Regions from separate parts of the Streptomyces sp. CNQ329 genome, predicted to be linked through region 2. Evidence: riboswitches for the same ligand, from Rfam matches in the RefSeq annotation. Region 2 holds a riboswitch; the other holds the start of a gene.
The links. Region 2 has a riboswitch for glycine ahead of gcvP (aminomethyl-transferring glycine dehydrogenase). Riboswitches for the same ligand answer to the same signal wherever they lie in the genome.
Positions count from the first base shown of each region.

Region 1: it holds a riboswitch for glycine, as region 2 does, so the genes downstream of both, gcvT (glycine cleavage system aminomethyltransferase GcvT) here and gcvP (aminomethyl-transferring glycine dehydrogenase) in region 2, are expected to answer to the same signal.

Region 1 covers NZ_AXVU01000017.1:77,327-80,903, reverse strand. The annotation lists gene I003_RS0113780 (serine hydroxymethyltransferase) at 1-98, opposite strand, end outside; gene gcvH (glycine cleavage system protein GcvH) at 154-528, opposite strand; gene gcvT (glycine cleavage system aminomethyltransferase GcvT) at 606-1,739, opposite strand; glycine riboswitch at 1,770-1,888, opposite strand; glycine riboswitch at 1,889-1,986, opposite strand; gene I003_RS0113765 (AAA family ATPase) at 2,152-2,712, shown strand; gene I003_RS0113760 (enhanced serine sensitivity protein SseB) at 2,896-3,577, shown strand, end outside.
Region 2 covers NZ_AXVU01000001.1:464,056-467,632, forward strand. The annotation lists gene I003_RS0102015 (DNA polymerase IV) at 1-934, shown strand, start outside; gene I003_RS0102020 (PRC-barrel domain-containing protein) at 935-1,342, opposite strand; glycine riboswitch at 1,482-1,578, shown strand; gene gcvP (aminomethyl-transferring glycine dehydrogenase) at 1,757-3,577, shown strand, end outside.

The DNA of each region.
Region 1 (3,577 bases), on a different contig from region 2:
ATCATCTCGAGGGTGGACTGCTGGCGCTTGAGCTCGGCGTCCACGGCGGCGGCGACCTCGGGGTCGACCTCGTGGAGCGAGCCGTTCAGAAGGGACATGGGACCTTCCGTGGAAGTGAGGGACGCGGGCGGGCGGGGCTGCGGCGGCGGAGCGTCACTCCGCGGTGAACGCGGTGTACTCCTCGGCGGACATCAGCTCGTCGGACTCGGCCGCGACACGCACCCTGAACAGCCAGCCGTCCTCGAACGGACCGGAGTTCACCAGCGCCGGGTCGTCCACGACGTCCTGGTTGGTCGCGGTGACCTCCCCGGTCACCGGGGCGTAGAGGTCGGAGACGGACTTCGTCGACTCCAGCTCACCGCAGGACTGGCCCGCGGTGACCGTGTCGCCGACCCCCGGAAGCTGGACGAAGACGACGTCGCCGAGCGCGTTCGCGGCGTGGGCGGTGATCCCGACGGTGGCGACGCCGTCGTCGGTCGCGACCCACTCGTGTTCTTTGCTGTAGCGCAGGTGCTCAGGGTTGCTCATGAGGCGATTCTCCAGGATCCGGACGGGGGTGACATATCAGGGCGCCGGCGGCACGGTCGAATGCCGCCACACAGCGGTCAGGGGCGCTTGTAGAACGGCAGGGTGACGACCTCGTACGGCTCGTGGCTGCCGCGGATGTCGACGGCCACCCCGGTGACCTTTGAGGGCCCCGGCTCGGCGTGCGCGGCGTCCACGTACGCCATGGCGATCGGCCTGCCCAGCGTGGGTGAGGGGGCACCGGAGGTGACCTCGCCGATCCGCCGCCCGCCGGCCACCACCGCGTAGCCCGCGCGCGGCACCCGCCTGCCCTCGGCGACCAGGCCGACCAGCACCCGCGGCGGCTCGGCCGCCGCACGCCCCGCGGCCTGCTCCAGCGCCTCGCGGCCGACGAAGTCGCCGGGCTTGTCGAGCTTGACGACCCGGCCGAGACCGGCGTCGAACGGCGTGAGCGCGGTGCTCAGCTCGTGCCCGTACAGCGGCATACCGGCCTCCAGGCGCAGGGTGTCGCGGCAGGAGAGCCCGCAGGGTACCAGGCCGTCGTCCGCGCCGGCGGCGGTCAGCGCCTCCCAGACGGCGACCGCGTCCGCGGGGCGGACGAACAGCTCGAAGCCGTCCTCGCCGGTGTAGCCGGTACGCGCGATGAGCGCCTCGGCGCCGGCGACCGTGCCGGGCAGACCCGCGTAGTACTTCAGGCCGGCCAGATCCGCGTCGGTGACCCGGCCGAGGATCGCCGGCGAGGCGGGGCCCTGCACGGCGATCAGGGCGTACGCGTCCCTGTCGTCCCGTACCCGCGCGCCCGGGAAGCCGGCGGCCCGCTCGGCGAGGGCGTCCAGCACGACCCGGGCGTTGGCGGCGTTCGCGACGATCATGTACTCCTCGTCGGCGAGCCGGTAGACGATCAGATCGTCGAGGATGCCGCCGTCCTCGCGGCAGATCATCGTGTACCGGGCGCGGCCCGGGCGCACGGCGGAGAGCCGGCCCACCAGGGCGTAGTCCAGCAGGTCGGCGGCCCCGGGGCCGGTGACGGTGATCTCGCCCATGTGGGAGAGGTCGAAGAGGCCGGCGCGGGTGCGTACCGCGAGGTGCTCCTCGCGCTCGCTGCCGTAGCGCAGCGGCATGTCCCAGCCGGCGAAGTCGGTCATGGTGGCGCCGAGGGCGCGGTGCGTGGCGTCGAGCGCGGTACGGCGCGGTGCAGGGCTCTCAGTGGTCATCATCGGGCTCCCGGACAGGGGGTGGTCGTGTCCTCCCCATCTGTCATCGGAACCTGAGAGGTTCGCCACGATCCCGCGGGAGCGTGGCTTGCACCTTGGGTGGGGCGGCACCGGCGCACGGCCGGGCGCTGCCCGCTTTTCAGATCTGCCTCGCCCGTGCGGTGACGGTGCCTGAGAGATTCAAGGGAGGACTTGCTCCTTCGGCGCCCGGTGCGACGAGGCACCGGGACTCTCCCGCGCGGGTTCGAACGGCCGGTATGCAGTTGGCGGCCCCATCATTGCACGCGACCGCCGGTCGCGGGACGGGGCGAAGAACTGGGAGCCCACCTTCCGTTGCGTTCTTGTCCGGCCCCGTCCCTGTTGCGACGCTTGTGGACGGACGGCGGCGGCGGTGCGGGGCGTGGGAGGCGGCGTGACGGTGGAGCAGGCGGCCTCCCGGGAGCGGCTTCGCTATCCGGTGGGGGACATCGTCGTGATCTCCGGGCTGCCGGGCAGCGGCAAGAGCACGCTCATGCGGCGGACGCGGCCGGCGGCCGAGGTGGTGCTGATCGACTCGCAGTACGTACGCGAGCGCTGGGCGCGCAGGCTGGGCGCCAGGCTGCCGTACCCCGTGTACCGGCCGCTCGTGCGCATCGACCACTATCTGCGGCTGCGCCTGGCGGTCCGCTCCGGCGGCAGCCTCGTCGTGCACGACTGCGGCACGCTGCCGTGGGTGCGGTGGTGGCTGACCAGACAGGCCAGGCGGTACGGGCGCGGGGTGCACGTCCTCGTGCTGGACGTGCCGGCCGACGTGGCGCGCAGACGGCAGGAACAGCGCGGGCGCACGGTGTCGCGCTACGCCTTCGCCCGGCATCTGTGGGCGCACCGGAGGCTGCTGGAGTGGGCGCACTGCGGGGGGACGGCGGTGGGCGACTCCGTGCTGGTGCTGGACGGCCGGGAGGCGGGGGCGCCGCGCTCGATCAGCTTCGGCTGAATCCGCGCGCCGTTTCGCGCCCGCCGCTGCGCGCAGGTCCCCCGTACGTACCGAAAAAGGGCTCCCCGTCGCGCGGTTCGGCGGGGGAGGGGGCTCCGCCGTGTGCAGGTGCGGTCGTCGCCCGCGGGCGCTCGCAGCCGTTAGGGTGCCGACGTTCATCCCCCGAAAGTTGGTCTGGTGCCGATGAGCTTCGACTACCGCTCCCCGCAGCCCCCCGCCACGGGCGGCTTCCCCGGCAACGAGCTGGAGGAGGTGCTCGCCGCCTCCCTCGGCAACCCGCAGGCCGCCCCGCGGCTGCTGGAGGTGCTGGGCCGCAGCAGCCTGTGGGTGCCGCTGCCCGAGGGCGGCGGCCCCGACAGCGGTTCCCTCGGTGTGCCGACGACCGAGATCGGCGGCGCGCCGTACGTGCCGGTCTTCTCCTCGCAGGAGGAGTTCCTGCGGGTCACCGGCACCCACATGTCGTTCACCGTCGCACCGGCCCGCGAGTTCGCCCGCGGGCTGCCGCCGCAGGTGGGCATCGCGGTCAACCCCGGCGGCACGGTCGGCGTGCCGCTGCCGCCGGCGGCGGTGGCCGAGCTGTGCCGGGACCGCGGGGCGGCGCGGCTGCCGGGGGAGGCGCGGGGCGGCCGGGTGCGGCTGTTCACGCCGGACTGGCAGGACGATCCGATGGACTTCCTGGCCGCCGCCCGGGAGGAGTTCGAGCGGACCGGCGTGGTGCGCAGCGCGCGCCGGGGGCTCGCGAGCGTGGAGGGCGGCGCGGAGCAGCTCTACATCGGTGTCGAGCTGATGGACACGTACGACGAGAGCAGGCAGGCGGCGGTGGAGGCGCTGGGCCGGGCGATGGGCGCGCAGCCGGTGCCGTGGA
Region 2 (3,577 bases):
CGCCGCCTCCAAGATGCTGGCCAAGGTCGCCTCCGAGCTGGCCAAGCCGGACGGCCTCGTCGTGGTCCCGCCGGGCGGGGAGCGGGCGCTGCTGGGGCCGATGAGCGTGCGCACGCTGCCGGGCGTCGGCCCGGCCACGGCGGACGTGCTGCGCCGGGCCGGCATCACCACGGTCGGAGAGGTCACGGACGCGGGGGAGGACGAGATGGTGCGGCTGCTGGGCAAGGCGCACGGCACCGGGATCCACGTGATGGCGCTGGGGCTGGACGACCGGCCGGTGGTCGCGGACCGGGACGCCAAGTCCGTCTCGGTCGAGGACACCTTCGACGTCGACCTCACCGACCGTATCCGCATCCGTACGGAGGTGGAGCGGCTGGCGCGGCGGTGCGTGACGCGGCTGCGCGGCGCGGGGCGTTCCGGGCGCACGGTGGTCCTCAAGGTCCGGCGGTACGACTTCTCCACCCTCACCCGCTCCGAGACCCTGCGCGGGCCCACCGACGACCCGGCCGTGATCACCGAGGCGGCGCTGCGGCTGCTGGACAGCGTGGAGACGACCGCGGGCGTGCGGCTGCTGGGTGTCGGCGTGAGCGGCCTCGCGGACTTCACGCAGGAGGACCTGTTCGCGCAGGCAGGCCAGGCGCCGGACGTGCAGCACGGGCCGGTGGACCCCGACGGCCCGGTGGCGCCGCCGCCGCCCGAAACGGCCTCGCCGCCCGCCCCGGCCGAGCCGGGACCGGCAGCCGCGCGCTGGCTTCCGGGGCTGGACGTACGGCACGCCGAGTTCGGCCCCGGCTGGGTGCAGGGCAGCGGCGTCGGCAGGGTCACGGTGCGGTTCGAGGTGCCGGGCTCGGTGCCCGGGCGGGTGCGTACGTTCGCCGCGGACGACCCGGCGCTGGAGCCCGCCGACCCGCTGCCGCTGGTGCCCGGCGGCTGATCAGCCGTCGGAGCCGGCGACCTCGCCGAAGTCCCGGTCCGGCGGCGTGGGCGCCTGCCGGTGGGGTGTCTTGGCGACCTCCGGCGGCAGCGCCATGCCGTAGTGGTGGTAGAGCTGCAGCTCCTGGGCGGGAGAGAGGTGGCGGCCGACGCCGAAGTCCGGCGCGTCCTTGATCAGCGCCCGGTCGAAGGGCACGCGCAGCCCTTCGTCGGCCAGCTCGCTCGGGCCCAGCGGCACGAACGCGTCCCGGTGGAACAGGCCCGTGCGCAGCGCGGCCCACTGGGGGGCGCCGGTGGCGTCGTCGAGGTACACCTCGTCGACGGTCCCCAGCTTGTCGCCGTTGCTGTCGTACGCGCGCACTCCGATCAGGCTCCGGGGGTCGATGTCGGTCTGCACGGTGCCTCCCACGTCTCGTCACAGTCCGCTGTCTCCACGTAACGGCACAACGCGCCCGGCGGCCACTCGGCGGAGCCGCCCGGGCGCACCGCGGTGCCGCGCCTGCGCCGGGATGCGCGGAGGCGTGCGCTGGTACGCTGAGCGTGGCTGCAGACCCCGTGCGGGAGAGTCCTCCGTCCGCCAGCCGGAGGCGCCGAAGGAGCAACTCCTCCCCGGAATCTCTCAGGCCCCCGTACCGCACGGACGAGGTCACTCTGGAAAGCAGGGGCGGACCGCGGCGCGGTCCCTCCTCACCGACGGTGCAAGCCGGGCCGCGCCCCGTCAGGGCGTGACCGGTGAAGCTCTCAGGTCCGGATGACAGAGGGGGAGGCCGTACGGGTGCCCGCCCAGGGGCATCCGCGAAGGTCCGTGCGACCAGGAGGCCCCTTGTCCGAGACGAACGCCCACCGCATCCCGCTTTCCGATCTGGAGCGCGGCACCCCCTTCGAGCAGCGCCACATCGGCCCGGACGCCGGGGACCGGGCCAAGATGCTCGCCCAGGTCGGCTACGGCTCGCTGGACGAGCTGACCGAGGCCGCCGTACCCGGCTCGATCAAGGGCACCGGCGCCTTCACGCTGCCCGCGGCCCGCTCCGAGGCCGAGGTGCTGGCCGAGCTGCGCGGCCTGGCGGCGCGCAACGACGTGCTGACCTCCATGATCGGCCTCGGCTACCACGGCACCCACACGCCGCCGGTCATCCTGCGCAACGTCATGGAGAACCCGGCCTGGTACACGGCGTACACCCCGTACCAGCCGGAGATATCCCAGGGCCGGCTGGAGGCGCTGCTCAACTTCCAGACCGTCGTCTCCGACCTCACCGGACTGCCCACCGCCGGCGCTTCGCTGCTCGACGAGGGCACGGCCGCCGCCGAGGCGATGGCGCTGTCCCGCCGTGTCGGCAAGGTCAAGGACGGCGTCTTCCTGGTGGACGCCGACACCCTGCCGCAGACCGTCGCGGTGCTGCGCACCCGCGCCGAGCCGGCCGGCGTCGAGATCGTCGTCGCCGACCTCGCCGACGGCATCCCGGCCGGGACAGCGGAGCGCGGCGTCTTCGGCGTGCTCCTGCAGTACCCGGGCGCCTCCGGTGCCGTACGCGACCTCGCACCCGTGATCGAGCGGGCGCACGAACTGGGTGCCGTCGTCACCGTCGCCGCCGACCTCCTTGCGCTGACCCTGCTGACCTCGCCCGGCGCGCTCGGCGCCGACATCGCGGTCGGCTCCAGCCAGCGCTTCGGGGTCCCGATGGGCTTCGGCGGACCGCACGCCGGCTACATGTCGGTACGCGAGAAGTTCGCGCGCAGCCTGCCCGGGCGGCTCGTCGGCGTGTCCAGGGACGCGGACGGCGCGCAGGCGTACCGGCTGGCCCTCCAGACGCGCGAGCAGCACATCCGCCGCGAGAAGGCCACCAGCAACATCTGTACCGCGCAGGTACTGCTGGCGGTGATGGCCTCGATGTACGCCGTCTACCACGGTCCCGAGGGGCTGGCGGCCATCGCCCGGCGCACCCACCGTTACGCCGCGGTGCTCGCCGCGGGCCTCAGGGCCGGCGGCGCGGACGTGGTGCACGACGCGTTCTTCGACACCGTCACCGTCCGGGTCCCCGGCCGGGCCGCCGAGGTCACCGCCCGCGCCCGCAACGCGGGCGTCAACCTCCGCCTCACCGATGCCGACCACGTGGGCGTCTCCTGCGACGAGACCACCGTCCGCGACCATCTGGCCGTCGTCTGGGACGCCTTCGGCGTCCCCCGGCCGGACGTCGGGGATCTGGATGCCGCGACCGCCGACGCGCTGCCCGCCGGGCTGCTGCGCGCCGACGAGTACCTGACCCACCCCGTCTTCCACCGCCACCGCTCCGAGACCGCCCTGCTCCGGTATCTGCGCGCGCTCTCCGACCGGGACTACGCGCTGGACCGCGGCATGATCCCGCTCGGCTCCTGCACGATGAAGCTCAACGCCACCGCCGAGATGGAGGCCGTCACCTGGCCCGAGTTCGCCGGGCTGCACCCCTTCGCCCCCGCCGACCAGGCCGAGGGCTATCTGACCCTGATCCGCGAGCTGGAGGACGGCCTGGCCGCCGTCACCGGCTACGACAAGGTCTCCCTGCAGCCCAACGCCGGATCGCAGGGTGAGCTGGCGGGCCTGCTGGCGGTACGGGCGTACCACCGCGCCAACGGCGACGAGCGCCGCACGGTCTGCCTCATCCCGTCC